4 regions of the Rhizobium sp. YAF28 genome follow, and region 4 is predicted to be linked to each of the others. Evidence: riboswitches for the same ligand, from Rfam matches in the RefSeq annotation. Region 4 holds a riboswitch; each other region holds the start of a gene.
What was found. Region 4 has a riboswitch for cobalamin ahead of AB4Z13_RS12390 (ABC transporter substrate-binding protein). Riboswitches for the same ligand answer to the same signal wherever they lie in the genome.

Region 1 (4,193 bases), on a different contig from region 4:
TATCAGAGGCATCGTCGCCCTGATGGCGGCCTGCCTCTCCTCACTGATGTTCGGCCTTGAAATATCGAGCGTACCGGCAATCCTGCCGACGCTGGAAAAGGTGCTGCATGCCGATTTCAGCGCGCTGCAATGGATCATGAATGCCTATACGATCGCCGTGACGACGGTGCTGATGGCCGCAGGCACATTAGCCGATCGCTACGGCCGCAAGCGCGTCTTCCTGATCGGCATTGCCGCCTTTGGCCTCACCTCGCTGATTGCCGGCCTTGCTCAGGATGTTTCGCTGCTAATCGTTGCTCGCTTTCTGCAGGGTATGAGCGGCGGCGTGATGCTGATCTGCCAGGTGGCCGTCCTCTCCCATCAATTCCCGGAGGGCAGAGCCCGCAGCATGGCCTTCGGCTGGTGGGGCATCATCTTCGGGATCGGCCTCGGCTTTGGCCCGATCATAGGCGTTGCGATCGTAGCAGCCGCCGGCTGGCAATGGGTCTTCCTCATCCATGCCGTGCTGGCAGCCGTGACGGTGGCCCTTGCCGTAACGGGCGTTGAGGAATCGCGTGACCCCGCTGCAGGACGGCTCGATATGGCCGGAATTGTCACCCTTTCGCTGGCGGTCTTCTGCCTCGCTTTCTTCATCACCCAGGGTCCGGCTCTCGGCTTTGCCAGCCTTGCCGCGCTTGCCACTATCGGACTTTCCGCGGCAAGCCTCGTCGCCTTCATCTTCGCCGAGAGGCTGAACCCGCGACCGATGTTCGATGCCTCGGTCTTCGGCATCCGCGCCTTCTCGGGCGCCATCATCGGCTCGGCTGCCATGAATATCAGCTTCTGGCCCTTCATGATCTATCTGCCGATCTGGTATGAAGCCGGTCTCGGTTATGGCAGTGTGGCCGCGGGTCTGGCGCTGCTTGCCTATACGCTGCCGACGCTCGTCGTACCGCCGCTCGCCGAACGGCTCATGCTGCGCTATCGGCCGGGCATCATCATTCCCGGCGGCCTTTTCACCATCGGGCTCGGCTTCCTGCTGATGAAATCAGGCAGTGCCGCCGCCGCGCCAAGCTGGCTGACGATGCTGCCCGGCGCGCTGCTTGCCGGCATCGGGCTTGGCTTCACCAACACTCCGGTCACCAATACGACGACAGGCGCTGTCTCCAGCGATCGCGCCGGCATGGCTTCCGGCATCGACATGAGCGCCCGGATGATCTCGCTCGCCATCAACATCGCCGTCATGGGCTTCATCCTGTTCAGCGGCGTGCTCTCCCACCTCAAGAGCACCTTGCCAACCTCGACGGATGCCGGCGACCTGCGCCTGCTCGCCGAACGGATCTCCGCCGGCAACATTGCCTCCCTGCCAGACATTCCGGCCGGGACGGTGCATGATGCGCTCGTCGCAGGCTTCGGCGGCGTCATGCTCTATGGCGCGATCGGCGTCTGGCTTCTGGCCGCCGCAAGCTTCCTCGTCTTTGCCCATCGGAAGACGCCGGCCTGCGCCAAGGATTGCGGCACCCAGCCGGCAGAATGATGCACACCCGCGCCGGCTCAGACCGGCGCGGCCTCGCTTTCCACCTGCCCCCAGCCATCATGGAAAACCAGCTCTTCCAGCGCCATCCGCTGCCGCCAGCCTTTGACCGCCAGTTCCGGCTTATCATAGAGCCGGTCGACGAAGCCGGCGCAGAGCCAGGCTACCACCTCGATATGATTGGGAATGCCGAGGATCTCCTTCAGGTCACCCTCGCGAAAAATGCTGACCCAGCCGATGCCCACCCCTTCGGCTCGTGCCGCAAGCCACAGGTTCTGGATGGCGCAGACGGTGGAATAGCTGTCCATGCGCGGATTATGTGTGCGCCCCAGCACCACGCTGCCGCTGCGGGTTGGATCGCAGGTCACGCAGATGCCGAGCGGCGCCTGGACAATGCCTTCGAGCTTCAGCGAACGGTATTGCTCCTGCCGCTTGCCGTCGAACATGCGGGCCGCTTCCTCATTCGCCTTGAGGAAGGCATCGCGTACCCGCGCCCTCACCTCGACGCTCTTCACCAGAATGAAATTCCACGGCTGCATGAAGCCGACCGAGGGCGCGTGATGCGCGGCGGTCAAAAGCCGCGTCACGAGATCATCCGGCAAGGGGTCGGGCAGGAACTGGCTGCGCACGTCACGCCGCGTCATGATTGCGTGATAGACGGCCTCGCGTTCGGCCGCAGAAAAGCTGGATGCCGGGCAAACGGCATCATCAATGGGTCGCATCGTCAAATCCCCAACAACGCAACCGCCCGCCGTCCGCGCGGGTTGGGTCTATCTTGCCAGGCCGGTCTTCTGACTTGGCGTCATCCGCTTGGCCGCCGCCTTCCCGGCCTTGCGGCCAGTGGCATTCTATGCGGCAAGCGTCGGCCTTACAGCGTTGGGCACGTTCCGGTCTTGCACCGGATTCCCGATTCTCCCGCTTGTGAAAGCGGGCACCTGACGGGTGATCTATGGCGCGGAAACGGCATGGCGGCAAGCTGCATGCGACATTCATTTCGTGGACAGGCTGAAAATGCTGGCCTAGAACGAGACCCGACGCCGCTGGCGCCGAATCCCCTCTCATTGCCTTCCGGTTGCCCGTGTCCCGCCTAACACCAATGATCCTTGCGGTCGCCCTGTTCATGGAACAGATGGATTCGACCGTGATCGCCACCAGCCTGCCGGCGATTGCTGCCGATATAGGCACTTCGCCGATCGCGCTGAAACTTGCGGTAACGAGCTACCTCGTGGCGCTCGCAATCTTCATTCCGATCAGCGGCTGGATGTCGGATCGCTTCGGTGCACGCAACATCTTTCGGCTCGCGATCTTCGTTTTCATGGTTGGCTCGGTCGCCTGCGCATTCTCCAATTCCATCGCCGCCTTCGTCATTTCCCGCCTCATCCAGGGTGCCGGCGGCTCGATGATGACGCCGGTCGGGCGATTGCTCCTGGTGCGCGGCACGCCACGTCACCAGTTGGTGAATGCCATGGCATGGCTGACCATTCCGGCGCTGATCGGCCCGATCATGGGCCCGCCGATCGGCGGCTTCCTGACAACCTATCTCAGCTGGCACTGGATCTTCTGGATCAATGTGCCGATCGGCATTATCGGCATCGTCCTCGTCACCCGTTTCCTGCCGGCCGTCGAGCCGCGAAGCCCGAAGCCGATGGATTTTCCGGGCTTCTTCCTGTCGGGTATCGGCTTTGCCGGTTTCGTGTTCGGCCTCTCGGTCATCAGCCTGCCCGCCGTTCCCGTCATCTACGGCTATGTCACTGTGGCCGTCGGCGTCCTCTCCGGCATTCTCTATTTCGTGCATGCCAGGCGCACCTCGCATCCGCTGCTCGACCCCAAGATGTTCCGCTACCCGATGTTCCGGGCGGCGATCCTCGGCGCCTCGAATTTCCGCATGGGCCTCGGCGCGCTGCCCTTCCTCATGCCGCTGATGCTGCAGCTCGGCTTCGGCCTGACGCCGCTGCAGTCAGGCTCGATCACCTTCATCAGCGCTCTTGGCTCCATGGGCTCGAAATTTGCAGCCACCCGCACCTATAACGCCTTCGGCTTCCGCAACGTCATCGCGCTGACGACCTTCCTCGCGGCGATCTTCCTCGGCGTGAACGGCTTCTTCACTGCCGAAACGCCGATGTATCTCATCATGGGCTCTCTTCTTGTCGGCGGCCTGTTGCGCTCCATGGCCTTTTCGGGCGTCAATGCCATGGCCTTCGGCGATGTGGACGAGGCCGACAGCAGTCAGGCGACCGCCATCAATGCGGTGGCGCAGCGCATCTCCATGGCCATGGGCGTTGCGGTTGCCGGTACGATCCTGGAAATCTCCTCGAGCTTCCATGGCGGCAAGCTTTTGGTCTCGGATTTTCATATCGCCTTCTTCATCGTGGCGGCGATATCAGCACTTGCCTGCATCACCTTCCTGCGCCTGCCTGCCAATGCCGGCGAGGAGCTGACGACACGCCGCCACAAGAACAGACATGCCGAGACGGCAGAACCGGAAGAGGCCCAGGGACAGGCAATAGCGGAGAGCCGCTGAAAACTTCACGGATCTGTCGTTTTTCCTCACAGATTCTACGTGACAATTCCGATCGGCATGGCTACATAAGCCGCATGTCGATTTCGTCCGTTTACGCATCGCGATTTTATTCGTACCGCTGCTTCCAGCGGATGCGGGTCTGTGCGTAACCGAAACTAA
Region 2 (4,193 bases), 140 kb from region 4:
GCGCCAGCAGGCCGACGACCAGGCCGCCGAGCGCCGGGCGGAAGGGTAGCGCGATGGAGCTTTTGCGCGCCAGTTCCTCGACGAAGGAGACGCCCTGCATGATGAGGATGCCGATGCCGGCGCAGAAGGCGCCAAGGGCGATCGCCGGTACGTAATCGGCGGGCTGGACAGCGCCGAAGCTGCCGACATCGATGATGAAATCGCTGCCGGATAGCAGCCGGGCGACCAGTGTAGCGACGAGGGCCGCGACGACGACGGGCGTCAGCGAGACGATGGTGTAGGTGCCGATGATCAGCTCGAAGGCATAGAAGGCGCCCGTCAGCGGTGCATTGAAGGCGGCGGCGATGGCGCCGGCCGCGCCGCAGCCGACGAGGACGCGCATGTCGGAGCGGCGCAGCTGCAGCTTCAGGCCGAATTTCGAAGCGATGCCGGCTGCAAGCTGCGTATAGCCGGCCTCCAGACCGACGGACGCGCCGAAGCCGTTGGAAACGAGGTTCTGGATGGCGACGAGGATGCTGTCCGTCAGCGACAGGCGGCCGCCATGCAAGGCATTGGCCTCGATCGGGTCGACCATCGGCTTCTTGCGCCATCTGGCGAGAATGAAGATCAACAGGCCGAGCAGCATGCCGCCGGCAACCGGGGCCGTCATCAGCAGGAACTTACTGTCGATCTGCGAGGCGCTGAGCCTCGTCGTGCCGTCTATGCCGAAGATCAGCCTGTGCATCTCTTCCGAGACATAGCTCATGGCGGTGACCGCAAGCCCCGAGGCGATACCGACGAGCGCGCCGGCAAAGACCATGCCCATTTCGCTGTGGCGGATAAGCGCGCGCAGGCGTCCCGGATCAAAGACGGTGCCGAGAGGGCCGAGGCGGCGAATATCCATTCGGGAGAGCATCATGGGGAAACTAGGCGGCAGGAGTGGGGGTCAAGGGCGGAGCCGGCATCCGCATGAGCGGCAATTGCGGCAAAATACCGACTGCGCCGTAAAGTTTTTGTGACGTAAACCTTTGATTAAAGACGATAATATCGGTAGTGTAAGTCGAGATGATCTCTGTGTGCACCCAGTGCGCCGATTGACATGCCCGGGGCGGAAGCCTAACCATGAATTGACATAATGGATGGTTCCGGATCGGCCTTACGCCTTCCGGATGAAAAGGGAATGTGACGGGGCGGACCCAAGCCGGGCGCCTTCATCACAGCCGACCCCGCGACTGTAGAGCAGTCAGGGTCTTCCGTCCGGTATTTTAGCCGTTGCGCTGACAGCCTCGCATTCTGCAGGCGGGCAAGGCGGTATAAGTGCCGGAAAAGCCACTGGAATGCATCGTGATCAGCCGGGGCAGGACGCCTCTATTTCTACGAATCGTCCGCCTTTTCACGAGAAGCAGCCGGGAAGGCGAGGCGGATCCGCTGGCACGATCAGGGGCGACCGGAAACGGTCTGCCCCTGTCGCGGCCGCTAACTGCGAGCCAGGAGACCTGCCATCCGTGCCGGGCACAATGCCCATACTGGGCCGTTTGCCCGCTGCCAGCACGGAGGTTGTCTTGGCTGAAGGATTTGATTCAGCGCTGCCTCTGGTGGTGCATGTGAAAGGTGTCGGTTCGGTACCTCCTGATGGGATGCGTCTGGCGCCTGTTGGTGGACGTTACCCGGCGCGCACTTTCCTCTCCTCCCTCATTCCTGTGCTTGTCACAGGAATCCAGCCACGGCGCGTCCGCGCAGTGAGTGAATCTACGCCGTCGTTGAGTGAGTCTCTCGTGCCCAAGGACTTGGGCACGCTGGATCCCTGTGACAAGCACAGGGATGAGGGAAGTGGGTGGAGCCGCGCCTTCGCTCCAAGGGCGGCCGTGGCATGACCAAGAGCCTTCTCAACGCCACCTTCATCCTTGGCGGCGCCCGCTCCGGCAAATCCCGCTTCGCCGAAAACCTCGTCACCACAAGCGGCCTCGACCGCCACTACATCGCCACAGGCCGCGCCTGGGATGACGAAATGCAGGCGCGTATCGACCAGCACAAGGCCGACCGCGGCCCCTCCTGGACCACGCATGAGGAACCGCTCGACCTTACCGAGCGCCTTGCGGCAATCGACGGCGAGGGCAGGGCTGTTCTCGTTGATTGCCTGACGCTGTGGCTCACCAATCTGATGATGGAGGGGCGCGATATCGCCGCCCAGTCCGCCGCCCTTGCCGCCTTTCTACCGCAGGCAAAGGCGCGGCTCGTCATCGTTTCCAATGAAGTCGGCCTCGGCATCGTGCCTGAGAACCGCATGGCGCGGGATTTTCGCGACCATGCCGGCCGGCTGCACCAGATGATCGCGGCTGTGGCCGACGACGTGTATTTTATCGCGGCAGGTCTGCCGCTGAAAATGAAGGGTTAAATCCATGCAGCAGAAAATTCCCGCGACCGTCATCACTGGCTTCCTCGGTGCGGGCAAGACGACAATGATCCGCAACCTGCTCACCAATGCCGGCGGCAAGAAGATTGCGCTCATCATCAACGAGTTCGGCGATCTCGGCGTCGATGGCGATGTGCTGAAGGGCTGCGGGGCGGAGAATTGCACCGAGGACGATATTATCGAGCTCACCAATGGCTGCATCTGCTGCACGGTCGCCGACGATTTCATTCCGACCATGACCAAGCTTCTGGAGCGCGAGCAGCGCCCGGACCATATCGTCATCGAAACTTCAGGCCTTGCCTTGCCACAGCCGCTGGTCGCCGCCTTCAACTGGCCGGACATCAGAAGCGAAGTCACCGTTGACGGCGTCATCACCGTGGTCGACAGCGCCGCTGTTGCCGCAGGGCGTTTTGCCGATGACCATGATGCTGTCGATGCACGCCGGGTCGAGGATGAATCGCTCGATCATGAAAGCCCGATCGAGGAGCTCTTCGAGGATCAGCTGACCTGCGCTGATCTGATCGTGCTCAACAAGACCGACCTGATCGACGCTGACGGCCTTGGCCGTGTGAAAAGCGAAGTCGCCTCGCGCATCGCCCGCAAGCCTGTGATGATCGAGGCCAGGAATGGCGAGGTGCCGGCAAGCGTGCTGCTCGGCCTCGGCATCGGCACGGAAGACGATATCGTCAACCGCAAGTCCCATCACGAGCTGGAGCATGAGGACGGTACGCCGCACGATCACGACGAATTCGACAGTTTCGTCGTCGAGCTCGGCGCTATCGCCGATACATCAGGTTTCGTCGAGAAGCTGAAGGGCATTATCGCCGAGCATGACGTGCTGCGTCTCAAGGGCTTCATCGATGTCTCCGGCAAGCCGATGCGCCTGCAGCTGCAGGCCGTGGGTGCCCGCATCGACCAGTATTTCGACCGCGCCTGGACGCCGGGCGAAGCCCGCACCACGCGCCTCGTCGTCATCGGCCTGCATGAGATGGATCAGGACGCGGTGCGCAAGGCGATCGCGGCACTGGTCTAAGGGGTTTCGATGCACCTGCTTCTGGCTCAACAGGGAACGATCAGCGACGGGGACGAGGCCATCGACCTCGGCCAGTCGCCGGGCGATATCCTGTTCCTCTCGGCCGCCGACACCGAGCTTGCGGCAATCGCTGCGGCTCATTCCGGCGGGGCGAGCGGGCATACGCTCAGGCTTGCGAGCCTGATGAGCATGAAGCATCCGATGTCGGTCGATACCTACGTCGAACGCACGGCACGGCATGCGAAGCTGATCATCGTGCGGGCGCTGGGTGGGGCGAGCTACTTTCACTACGCACTGGAGGCGCTGCATGCGGTTGCCGCTCGTAACGGGGCGCTGATTGCGGTGCTGCCGGGCGATGCGCGGCCGGATGCGGGGCTGACGCCGTTTTCCAATGTGTCGCTTGATGATCTGAATGCGCTGTGGGCGTATCTGATCGAGGGCGGCGACGCCAATGCGCAAGGCTTTCTTGCCTATGCATCAGCGATGCTTTCGGGGGCGGAGAAGCCGGCGCCAGCCGCGCCGCTGATGAAGGCGGGGATCTGGTGGCCGGGGCGAGGGCTTGTCGGAGTTGAGGAGTGGCGGCGGCTTGCCAAAGCCGAAGTTCAAGTCCGGAAGGGGACGCCACCTACTGTCGCCATCGCCTTCTACCGCGCCCTCGTGCAGAGCGGCGAAACTAAGCCCGTCGAAGCCTTGATCGAAGCCCTCCAGCAACAAGGCCTGCGTCCGTTGCCGGTCTTCGCCTACAGCCTCAAGGATCCCGTCTCCAAG
Region 3 (4,193 bases), on a different contig from region 4:
CGGACAGTTGCTCGCCGCTTACAGTTGCGGGGGCAGCTCCGGCCTTGTTTTGCCATCATGGCAAACCGCACCGTATTCCCGTCTTAGCCTGCGATCCCTAGCGAATCGAAGGAACCTTGAACACTAGATATAGTACTCGAATCGGAGTTGGCGTCAACGGATGGTTTGTGCGTCGCGTTACGGCATATTTGAAATTGCTACATTCCTGTGAAAAACGTGGTTAACGAATGCTTAAAGAAAGTAGGCTGTGGAGAAGGCCCCAATGAAGAGAGCCGGCCTATAGCCGGCTCTCTGATTTTCGACTCCAGGTTCAGGCCCGAATCGTCGATGCGGCATGTCGTAATATTCGGGCGGCAGCGACCATGTTGACGAGCGCCGGGCGAACCTCTTCCCACCTGCGCGTCTTCAATCCGCAATCCGGATTGATCCAGAGCTGCCCGTCCGTCAGACGCTCGCGCGCCAGCGTCAGGAGCTCCGTCATCTCCTCGACATCAGGAACGCGCGGCGAATGGATGTCGTAGACGCCGGGGCCGATCTCGTTCGGATATTTGTAGCTACGGAAGGCCTCCAGCAGTTCCATCTTCGAACGTGACGTCTCGATGGAGATCACATCGGCATCCATCGCCGCGATGGCATCGATGATCTGGTTGAACTCCGAATAGCACATATGCGTATGGATCTGCGTTTCGTCCGCCACGCCGGAGGCGCATAGGCGGAAACTCTCGACGGCCCAGTCGAGATAGGTCTTCCAGTCGGCCTTGCGCAGCGGCAGGCCCTCGCGCAGCGCCGCCTCGTCGATCTGGATCATTGCCGCACCGGCCCTTTCGAGATCGAGCACCTCGTCGCGGATCGCCAGCGCGATCTGCCGGCTGACGTCGGCGCGAGAGAGATCGTCGCGCACGAAGGACCAGTTGAGGATCGTCACCGGCCCGGTCAGCATGCCCTTCACGGGCTTCTCCGTCAGCGACTGCGCATAGCGCCACCACTCGACTGTCATCGGCTTCGGCCGGGAGACGTCCCCGAAGATAACAGGCGGTCGGACGTAACGGGAGCCATAGCTCTGCACCCAGGCATGTTGAGTGAAGGCGAAGCCGGAAAGCTGCTCACCGAAATACTGCACCATGTCATTGCGTTCGAATTCGCCGTGGACAAGCACGTCGAGGCCGATTTCCTCCTGCCAGCGGATCGCCGCTTCGGTCTCCTTTTTCAGAAAGGCATCATAATCCGCCTCGCTGATCGTGCCCTTGGTGAAAGCGGAGCGGGACTTTCGAACATCTGATGTCTGCGGGAAGGAGCCGATCGTCGTCGTCGGGAACAGCGGCAGGCGAAGCTTACGCTCCTGCAGTCCGGTCCGCTCGGCAAAATCGCTGCTGCGTGTCTTCATCGCCTCGTCGATCGCGGCAACCCGCTGTCTGACCTTCAGATCATGTACGCGCGTAGATGCGGCGCGCGATGCAACGGCCTGCGAGGCTGCCGCAATCACCTGGGAGGCCTTGCCGGCATCGCCGAGCGCTGCGATCTCCTCAAGCTTCTGGGCAGCGAAGGCGAGCCATGATTTCAGCTCACCATCCAGCCCGCTCTCCAGTTCCAGATCGATCGGCACGTGCAGCAGCGAGCAGGACGGCGCGATCTGTAGCCGGTCCGCACCAAAGTGCTGGACAAGCGGCTCGATCCTCTCCCGGATCGCCGCAAGGTCTGCCTTCCAGATATTGCGCCCGTCGATGACGCCAAGCGAAAATGTCAGATCGCTGGGTGCCTTGAAAAGGGCATCGATCTGCTGTGGAGCGCGAACGAGATCGACATGCAGGCCGGCAACCGGGAGCGAGAGCGCCGTCGGCAGATTGTCGCCGATCGCGCCGAAATAGGTGGCGACCATGATCTTCAGGTCGGGCACCAATTCATGCAGCGCACGATAGGTATGCTGCAGTGCTGCCTGCTCTTCCTGTGAAAGATCGAGCACGAAGCAAGGTTCGTCGATCTGCACCCAGTCGACACCGGCTGCACGAAGTTCTGCCAGTACTTTTGTATAAACAGGCAACAAGCGTGCAAGCAGGTCAATCGGCGCAAAACCTTCTTCGCTTCCCTTGGCGAGTTTCAGGAAGGTAACCGGACCGAGGATGACCGGCCGGGTATGGATGCCAAGTGTCTTGGCCTCGACGAAGGCATCAAGTGGCTTGTTCGCCGTCAGGGCAAAGGTCTGATCGGGGCCGAGTTCCGGCACCATGTAGTGGTAGTTCGTGTCGAACCATTTCGTCATTTCGAGCGCCGGCGCGCCATGCCCGTGATGGTGCTGATGGCCGCAATCGACATGCGCCTCTTCGCCGGTGGAGCCGCGCGCCATCGCGAAATAGGTGTCGAGAGAAACTTGCCCGCCCTTCCAGCCATAGGCGGCGGGAATGGCGCCGACCATGACCGCCGTGTCGAGCACATGGTCGTAAAGCGAGAAATCGTTCGAGGGGATGACGTCGATCCCCTTCTGCTTCTGCAGGAGCCAGTTTTCCGCCCGCAGCCGCTTCGCGACATCGAGAAGCGCGCCGGCATCGGATTTGCCGGCCCAGTAGCTCTCCAGTGCGAATTTGAGTTCGCGATGCTTTCCGATCCTGGGAAAGCCGAGATTTGCAGTCTTGATAGTCATTTTCCTTACCCCGAAGGTTATGGGCAAGGCTGCGGCGCAACGCATCGACGAGATACGGCCATGGGAATGCCGTCTCGCGCAAGCGGCACACCGGGACACCCCGCCCGTGGACGTTATCTATCGCGGCAGGTCTCCTGGCTTGCGGGTCATCGACATCGTCCAGTCTTCCCGGGCGTCTTCCCAGTGACGTCGAAGGACGGTGTCTATCCGCTTACAGTTGCGGGGGCAGCTTCGGTCTTGGCGATGGCCGCACCGAATTCCCTCTTAGCTTGGGATCAACAGATCCCAAGAACCAACGATCCGGCAAGCATGCACCCGCCGCATCGCAACGTCAATATGATATAAAGAAATCTTTATGTCTTTATCTGAAGAAGCCGAAGTGCATTCATCGTCACCAGCACGGTCGCACCCGTATCGGCGAGGATCGCCGGCCACAGGCCGGTGATGCCGATGATGGTGGTAACCAGGAACACGGCCTTCAGCCCGAGCGCGATGGTGATGTTCTGAAAGATATTGCGCATCGTCCGCTTCGAAAGGTCGATCATCCGGGCTACGTCGCCGACACGCCCATGCAGCACAGCCGCATCCGCCGTCTCCAGCGCCACGTCGGTGCCGCCGCCCATGGCGATGCCGACATCGGCAGCGGCAAGTGCCGGCGCGTCATTAATGCCGTCACCCACCTTGGCGACGAACAGACCTTCCTTCTTCAGTTCGCCAACAATGCGCTGCTTGTCCTGCGGCAGGAGTTCGCCGCGCCAGTCGATGCCGAGATCGCCGGCAACGGCTGCCGCCGTGCGCTTGTTGTCGCCGGTCAGCATGATGGCGCGCACGCCAGCTGCCTTCAGCGTCGCAAGCCCGCTCTTTGCGTCTTCACGAGGTTCGTCGCGCATGGCGATGAGACCGGCGGCGACACCATTGACGAGCAGCACCGAGACGCTCTTGCCCGCGCCGTTCAGCACCGCGACCTGTTCGTCCTGCTCCGCATTCAGCGCCCCGCGCTCGCGCGCAGCCGGCGGCGACAGGAGATCGAGCGTCTCCCCACCCACCTTGCCGGTCATGCCCTTGCCGGGAAGCGCTTCGACTTCGAAAGCCGGCGGCACGGGTACTCCATCAGCCTTGGCGCGATTGAGAATTGCCAGCGCCAGCGGATGGCTGGAGCCTTGCTCCAGAACGGCAGCGCGCGAAAGTACCTCTGCCTCGGTGCGTCCGTAAGAAATTATATCGGTGACCTGTGGTTTGCCTTCGGTCAGCGTACCGGTCTTGTCGAAGGCAACGGCCGTCACCTTGCCGAGCGATTCCAGAACCGCCCCGCCCTTCATCAGCAGACCGCGGCGCGCGCCCGCCGAAAGCGACGCGGCAATCGCCGCCGGTGTGGAAATGACCAGCGCGCAGGGGCAGCCGATCAGCAGGATTGCGAGACCCTTGTAGACCCATTCGCCCCATGCCCCGCCCATCAGCAACGGCGGCAAAACGGCGACCAGAGCCGCCACGACGACGACACCAGGCGTATAATAGCGGGAGAAGCGATCGATGAAGCGCTCCGTCGGCGCCTTCGATT
Region 4 (4,193 bases):
ATCAGCATTGCGGAATTCCGGGAGAAATGGCTGCCGAAGGAAGCGCTTGCCGATCCGCAATCGCTCTCCGAAACACCGGGAAAGGAGGTTCGCTACAGATTGCGCGACGACAGCCCGCCCTTCCTGGAAAGCATCGTCACCTTCGCGATCGCACCGAATGCATCGGGCGGGACCAGCCTGCGGATCGTCCACGAGTTGACTGGTGACACTTTCGAGCGGCTTTCGAGATCGGTCGCCAACAGCAACAGCCAGACTATGATGCTCGCCGCCTGACGCGGCAGGCCTTCCCGCTTATCAATTCTGAAAGATTGGAGTTCGCCGATGCGCGAAACGATGCAACTCGTCCCCATGGTCGTCGAACAATCCTCCCGAGGGGAGCGATCCTTCGACATCTATTCCCGCCTCTTGCGTGAGCGGATCATCTTTCTGAACGGCGAGATCAACGACGGCGTGTCCGCCCTCGTCTGCGCCCAGCTTCTGTTCCTGGAGGCCGAAAATCCCAAGAAACCGATCAACCTCTACATCAATTCGCCGGGCGGCGTCGTGACCAGCGGTTTTGCCATGTACGACACGATGCGTTTCATCCGCGCGCCGGTGCACACGCTCTGCATGGGAACGGCCCGCTCGATGGGCTCCTTCCTGCTGATGGCCGGCCAGCCGGGAGAGCGATATGCCCTTCCGAATGCCAGCATCCTCATCCACCAGCCCCTCGGCGGCTTCCAGGGCCAGGCGTCCGATATGCTCATTCATGCCGAGGAAATCAGGAAGACGAAGCAGCTCATGACCAGCCTCTATGCCGAGCATTGCGGGCGATCCTATGAAGAGTTCGAGCAGGCGATGGATCGGGACCGCTTCATGAGGGCTGAAGAGGCCCTGGAATGGGGGCTAATCGACCGCATCCTGACGGATCGAGAGGATGTGGCAGAGGTAGGAGCGCAATAGCCATGCGCCCCACCCTCGCCAGCCTAAACCTCAGCTACCGGCCTTCAATGCCGTATTGCAAAGGCTCCAGTAACCGCCGCCCTTCTGGATCCATTTCAGATCGTTGAGCGTGCCGGCATCCTTGTTGGCATGATAGCTGTCGACGCAGGTATGCAGCCGGCCCTTGGCAGGCGTCTCACTGGCGTATTTCTTGTCGATCGCCTTCGGCATGGTCACGCCCTTGGGGGCCTTGACCGTCGGCTTTGCGGGCTCCTTGTCCGTCGTTGCGGCCACTGCCTTGTCATCGGCGGCATCTTCGGCGGCCGCATCCGCGCCGCAGAACTTCGCCCGGAAATCGTTCCACTTCATGTCCTTGGCCGAACCATCGGCCTTGGCCGTCTGATATTTGGCGCTGCATTCCTTCATGGTCAGCGCGGAGGCCGGAGAAACGAAGAAGGCGGCGGCAATCAACGCTCCGGCGGAAGCGGGCACAAGCAATCTCGCAATCATGGGATATCCTCGTGTTGGGGGCAGTTCACGGCATGCACGTCTTTGAAAGCTACGAGACGGTTCCATTAGGTGTCGCCGCATCGACGGCTTGCGGCAGATGCTCGGCGAGCAGCTTGGACACATCGTCGGCATCGACGCCGAACTTGGCGGCGAGATCGCGCAGCTGATCGGACGACAGGGCCGCCTGGATCTGTTCCGCCGATACGGGAAGATTGTGGCCGGTGCCGATCCAGGATGAGACCTGCTCGCCGAGGCCCGCCGAATTGAGCTGGGAAACGATGCCCTGCAGCCCTCCGGCATTGTCGAATATTCTGGTTGCAACCGCGACGTAATCGACTTGCCTGCCGGCAAGCACATCAGAGAGAACACCGCCTAAACCGTCGAAAATACTCATGGTTGCTCCTCCACCCATCAGCGGATTCTACATTAGCATGAGGTAAAATTTCTGTCATTCCGGATTTGCGAAACGACAGCCTTCCCTCCGCAAACAATACTTCTCGCTGGCCCTGCTTGACGTTGCCCATGGTGGCGTCCTAAGTCGGGGGAGACGGTTCCCCGAGGAGAACTTCGAGGGGATTAATAGGGAACACGGTGCGGACGACCCAAAAGGGACCAAGACCGTGGCTGCCCCCGCAACTGTAAGCGGATTGCCGGTTATATCCGGAATGAATGCCTCGTCGTTCATTCCAGGACATCACCGGCGAGCTGGTCACTCCAAGTGCCACTGCGCGCAAGCGCGGGAAGGCAGATGACCGGCTGACATCCGCGAGCCAGGAGACCTGCCGTCAATCACGATCCAATCAGCCGGGCGGGGATGCCTGGACAAGGAGCAGATATGATTGACCTTATTTCCTGCCGCTTGCCGCACGCGATCCGTCCCGATTGGACCACCCGCCGCTAGCCCTCCCTCCACGTTTGGCTCACGCATCTGCGCGCGCCGGCGTCCGCTAGCCCTTTTCCTTCCGATCGAGAGTTTCCAATGCGCCAGACTATTCCAGGCTTTTCTCTTGCGCTCGGGCTCGCCAGCCTTTGGTTGGCCGGCCTTGCAGCACCCGCCTTCGCCGCCACCCAATATCCCCTTACCCTCAGCAATTGCGGCCAGCCAGTCACCTTCGAGAAGGCACCGGCCAAGATCGTTTCGATCGGCCAGGGCATGACCGAAGTGCTCCTCTCGCTCGGCCTTGCCGACAAGATCGCCGGCACGGCCGTCTGGGTCGGCCCGGTCCTGCCGCAATATGCCGAGGCCAACAGCAGGATCAGACGGCTGGCCGACAACGACCCGAGCTTCGAATCCGTCGTCGGTGCCGAGCCCGATCTGGTGGCTGCCGAATTCGAATGGCATGTCGGCGCTGCCCAAGGCTCCGTCGGCAAGCGCGAGCAATTCAAAGACCTCGGCATCAACACCTATATCGCGCCTGCCGATTGCGTCGCCAAGATCAACACCGATGGCGGCGATGGTGTTCGCAGGGAGCTGTTCACGATGGACCTGATCTATCAGGAAATTGCCGAAATCTCCGAAATCTTCGACGTGAAAGACCGAGGCGATGCGCTGATCGCCGACCTGAAGAAGCGCGAGGCCGCGGCCGTTGCCTCCGTTTCAGGCGCTGCAGCCAAGAACCTGCCCGTCGTCTTCTGGTTCTCCAGCAAGGAGGTGAAAGGCGATGCCTTCATCGCCGGCAAGAACAGCGCCCCTGCCTATATCCTGAAGACGCTCGGCGCGAAGAACGTCGTGACGACTGAAGAGGAATGGCCCCTCGTCGGCTGGGAAACGATTGCGCAGGCCAATCCCGCCGTCATCGTCATCGCGACCATGGACCGCCGCCGCTATGCCGCCGACGATCCCAAGGTGAAGGTGGATTTCCTGGAAAACGATCCGGTCACAAGGGAGCTCGATGCCGTCAAAAACGAGCGCTTCATCATGATGGACGCGCAGTCGATGAACCCGACGATCCGCACCATCGACGGCATCGAAATCCTGGCAAAGGGCATCGCCGCCTCCGGTCTGGCGCAGTGAGCCAAGCTGCCTTGCCACAGAGACGATGGTGGGCGCTTGCCACGCTCACCGTCACCGCCCTCTTCCTGCTCGGTATCATGATCAGTCTCGCCGTATCGATCGGCGAGATATCGATCCCGCTCGCCACCACGGCAAAGGCGGTTTCCAACCGCCTGTTCGGCACGGCATTCGAGCTCAGCCGCATCCATCAGGGCATCGTCTGGGATTACCGCCTCAGCCGTGCGCTGGTGGCGGCGAGCGCCGGCGCGTCGCTGGCGCTTTGCGGCACGGTGCTGCAGGCGCTGCTGCGCAATCCGCTCGCCGAACCCTATGTGCTCGGCATTTCCGCCGGCGCCTCCACCGGCGCCGTCTGCGTCATGATCTTAGGCCTCGGTTCTGGCGTGCTCGGCCTCTCCGGCGGCGCCTTCATCGGCGCCGTGATCGCCTTTCTTCTGGTCGGCATTCTGGCGGCGGGCGCGGGTGGCACCAGCGAGCGCATCATTCTCTGCGGCGTGGCGGGCTCGCAGCTCTTCAACGCGCTGACCTCCTATATCGTCACCACCTCGGCCAATGCCGAACAGGCGCGCGGCGTACTCTTCTGGCTCTTAGGGTCGCTCAGTGGCGTGCGCTGGCCGGATGTCTATCTCTCCGTGCCGATCGCGCTCATCGGCTTCGTCGTCTGTCTTGCCCATGTGCGCGCGCTCGATGCCTTCGCCTTCGGCACGGATGCCGCAGCCTCCCTCGGCATCGCCGTGCGCCGCGTGCAGTT

Region 1: it holds a riboswitch for cobalamin, as region 4 does, so the genes downstream of both, bluB (5,6-dimethylbenzimidazole synthase) here and AB4Z13_RS12390 (ABC transporter substrate-binding protein) in region 4, are expected to answer to the same signal.
Region 2: it holds a riboswitch for cobalamin, as region 4 does, so the genes downstream of both, cobU (bifunctional adenosylcobinamide kinase/adenosylcobinamide-phosphate guanylyltransferase) here and AB4Z13_RS12390 (ABC transporter substrate-binding protein) in region 4, are expected to answer to the same signal.
Region 3: it holds a riboswitch for cobalamin, as region 4 does, so the genes downstream of both, metE (5-methyltetrahydropteroyltriglutamate--homocysteine S-methyltransferase) here and AB4Z13_RS12390 (ABC transporter substrate-binding protein) in region 4, are expected to answer to the same signal.

The regions. Positions count from the first base shown of each region.
Region 1 is NZ_JBFRCX010000001.1:618,202-622,394, reverse strand. Features, by position in the region: gene AB4Z13_RS03285 (MFS transporter) at 1-1,516, shown strand, start outside; gene bluB (5,6-dimethylbenzimidazole synthase) at 1,534-2,235, opposite strand; cobalamin riboswitch at 2,278-2,467, opposite strand; gene AB4Z13_RS03275 (DHA2 family efflux MFS transporter permease subunit) at 2,610-4,034, shown strand.
Region 2 is NZ_JBFRCX010000005.1:152,643-156,835, reverse strand. Features, by position in the region: gene AB4Z13_RS13150 (chloride channel protein) at 1-895, opposite strand, end outside; cobalamin riboswitch at 1,103-1,497, shown strand; gene cobU (bifunctional adenosylcobinamide kinase/adenosylcobinamide-phosphate guanylyltransferase) at 1,850-2,374, shown strand; gene cobW (cobalamin biosynthesis protein CobW) at 2,379-3,425, shown strand; gene cobN (cobaltochelatase subunit CobN) at 3,435-4,193, shown strand, end outside.
Region 3 is NZ_JBFRCX010000007.1:400,450-404,642, forward strand. Features, by position in the region: cobalamin riboswitch at 1-134, opposite strand, end outside; gene metE (5-methyltetrahydropteroyltriglutamate--homocysteine S-methyltransferase) at 311-2,635, opposite strand; cobalamin riboswitch at 2,743-2,948, opposite strand; gene AB4Z13_RS18815 (heavy metal translocating P-type ATPase) at 2,989-4,193, opposite strand, start outside.
Region 4 is NZ_JBFRCX010000005.1:8,798-12,990, forward strand. Features, by position in the region: gene AB4Z13_RS12370 (SRPBCC family protein) at 1-273, shown strand, start outside; gene AB4Z13_RS12375 (ATP-dependent Clp protease proteolytic subunit) at 322-942, shown strand; gene AB4Z13_RS12380 (hypothetical protein) at 973-1,431, opposite strand; gene AB4Z13_RS12385 (YidB family protein) at 1,481-1,825, opposite strand; cobalamin riboswitch at 1,963-2,232, shown strand; gene AB4Z13_RS12390 (ABC transporter substrate-binding protein) at 2,411-3,445, shown strand; gene AB4Z13_RS12395 (FecCD family ABC transporter permease) at 3,457-4,193, shown strand, end outside.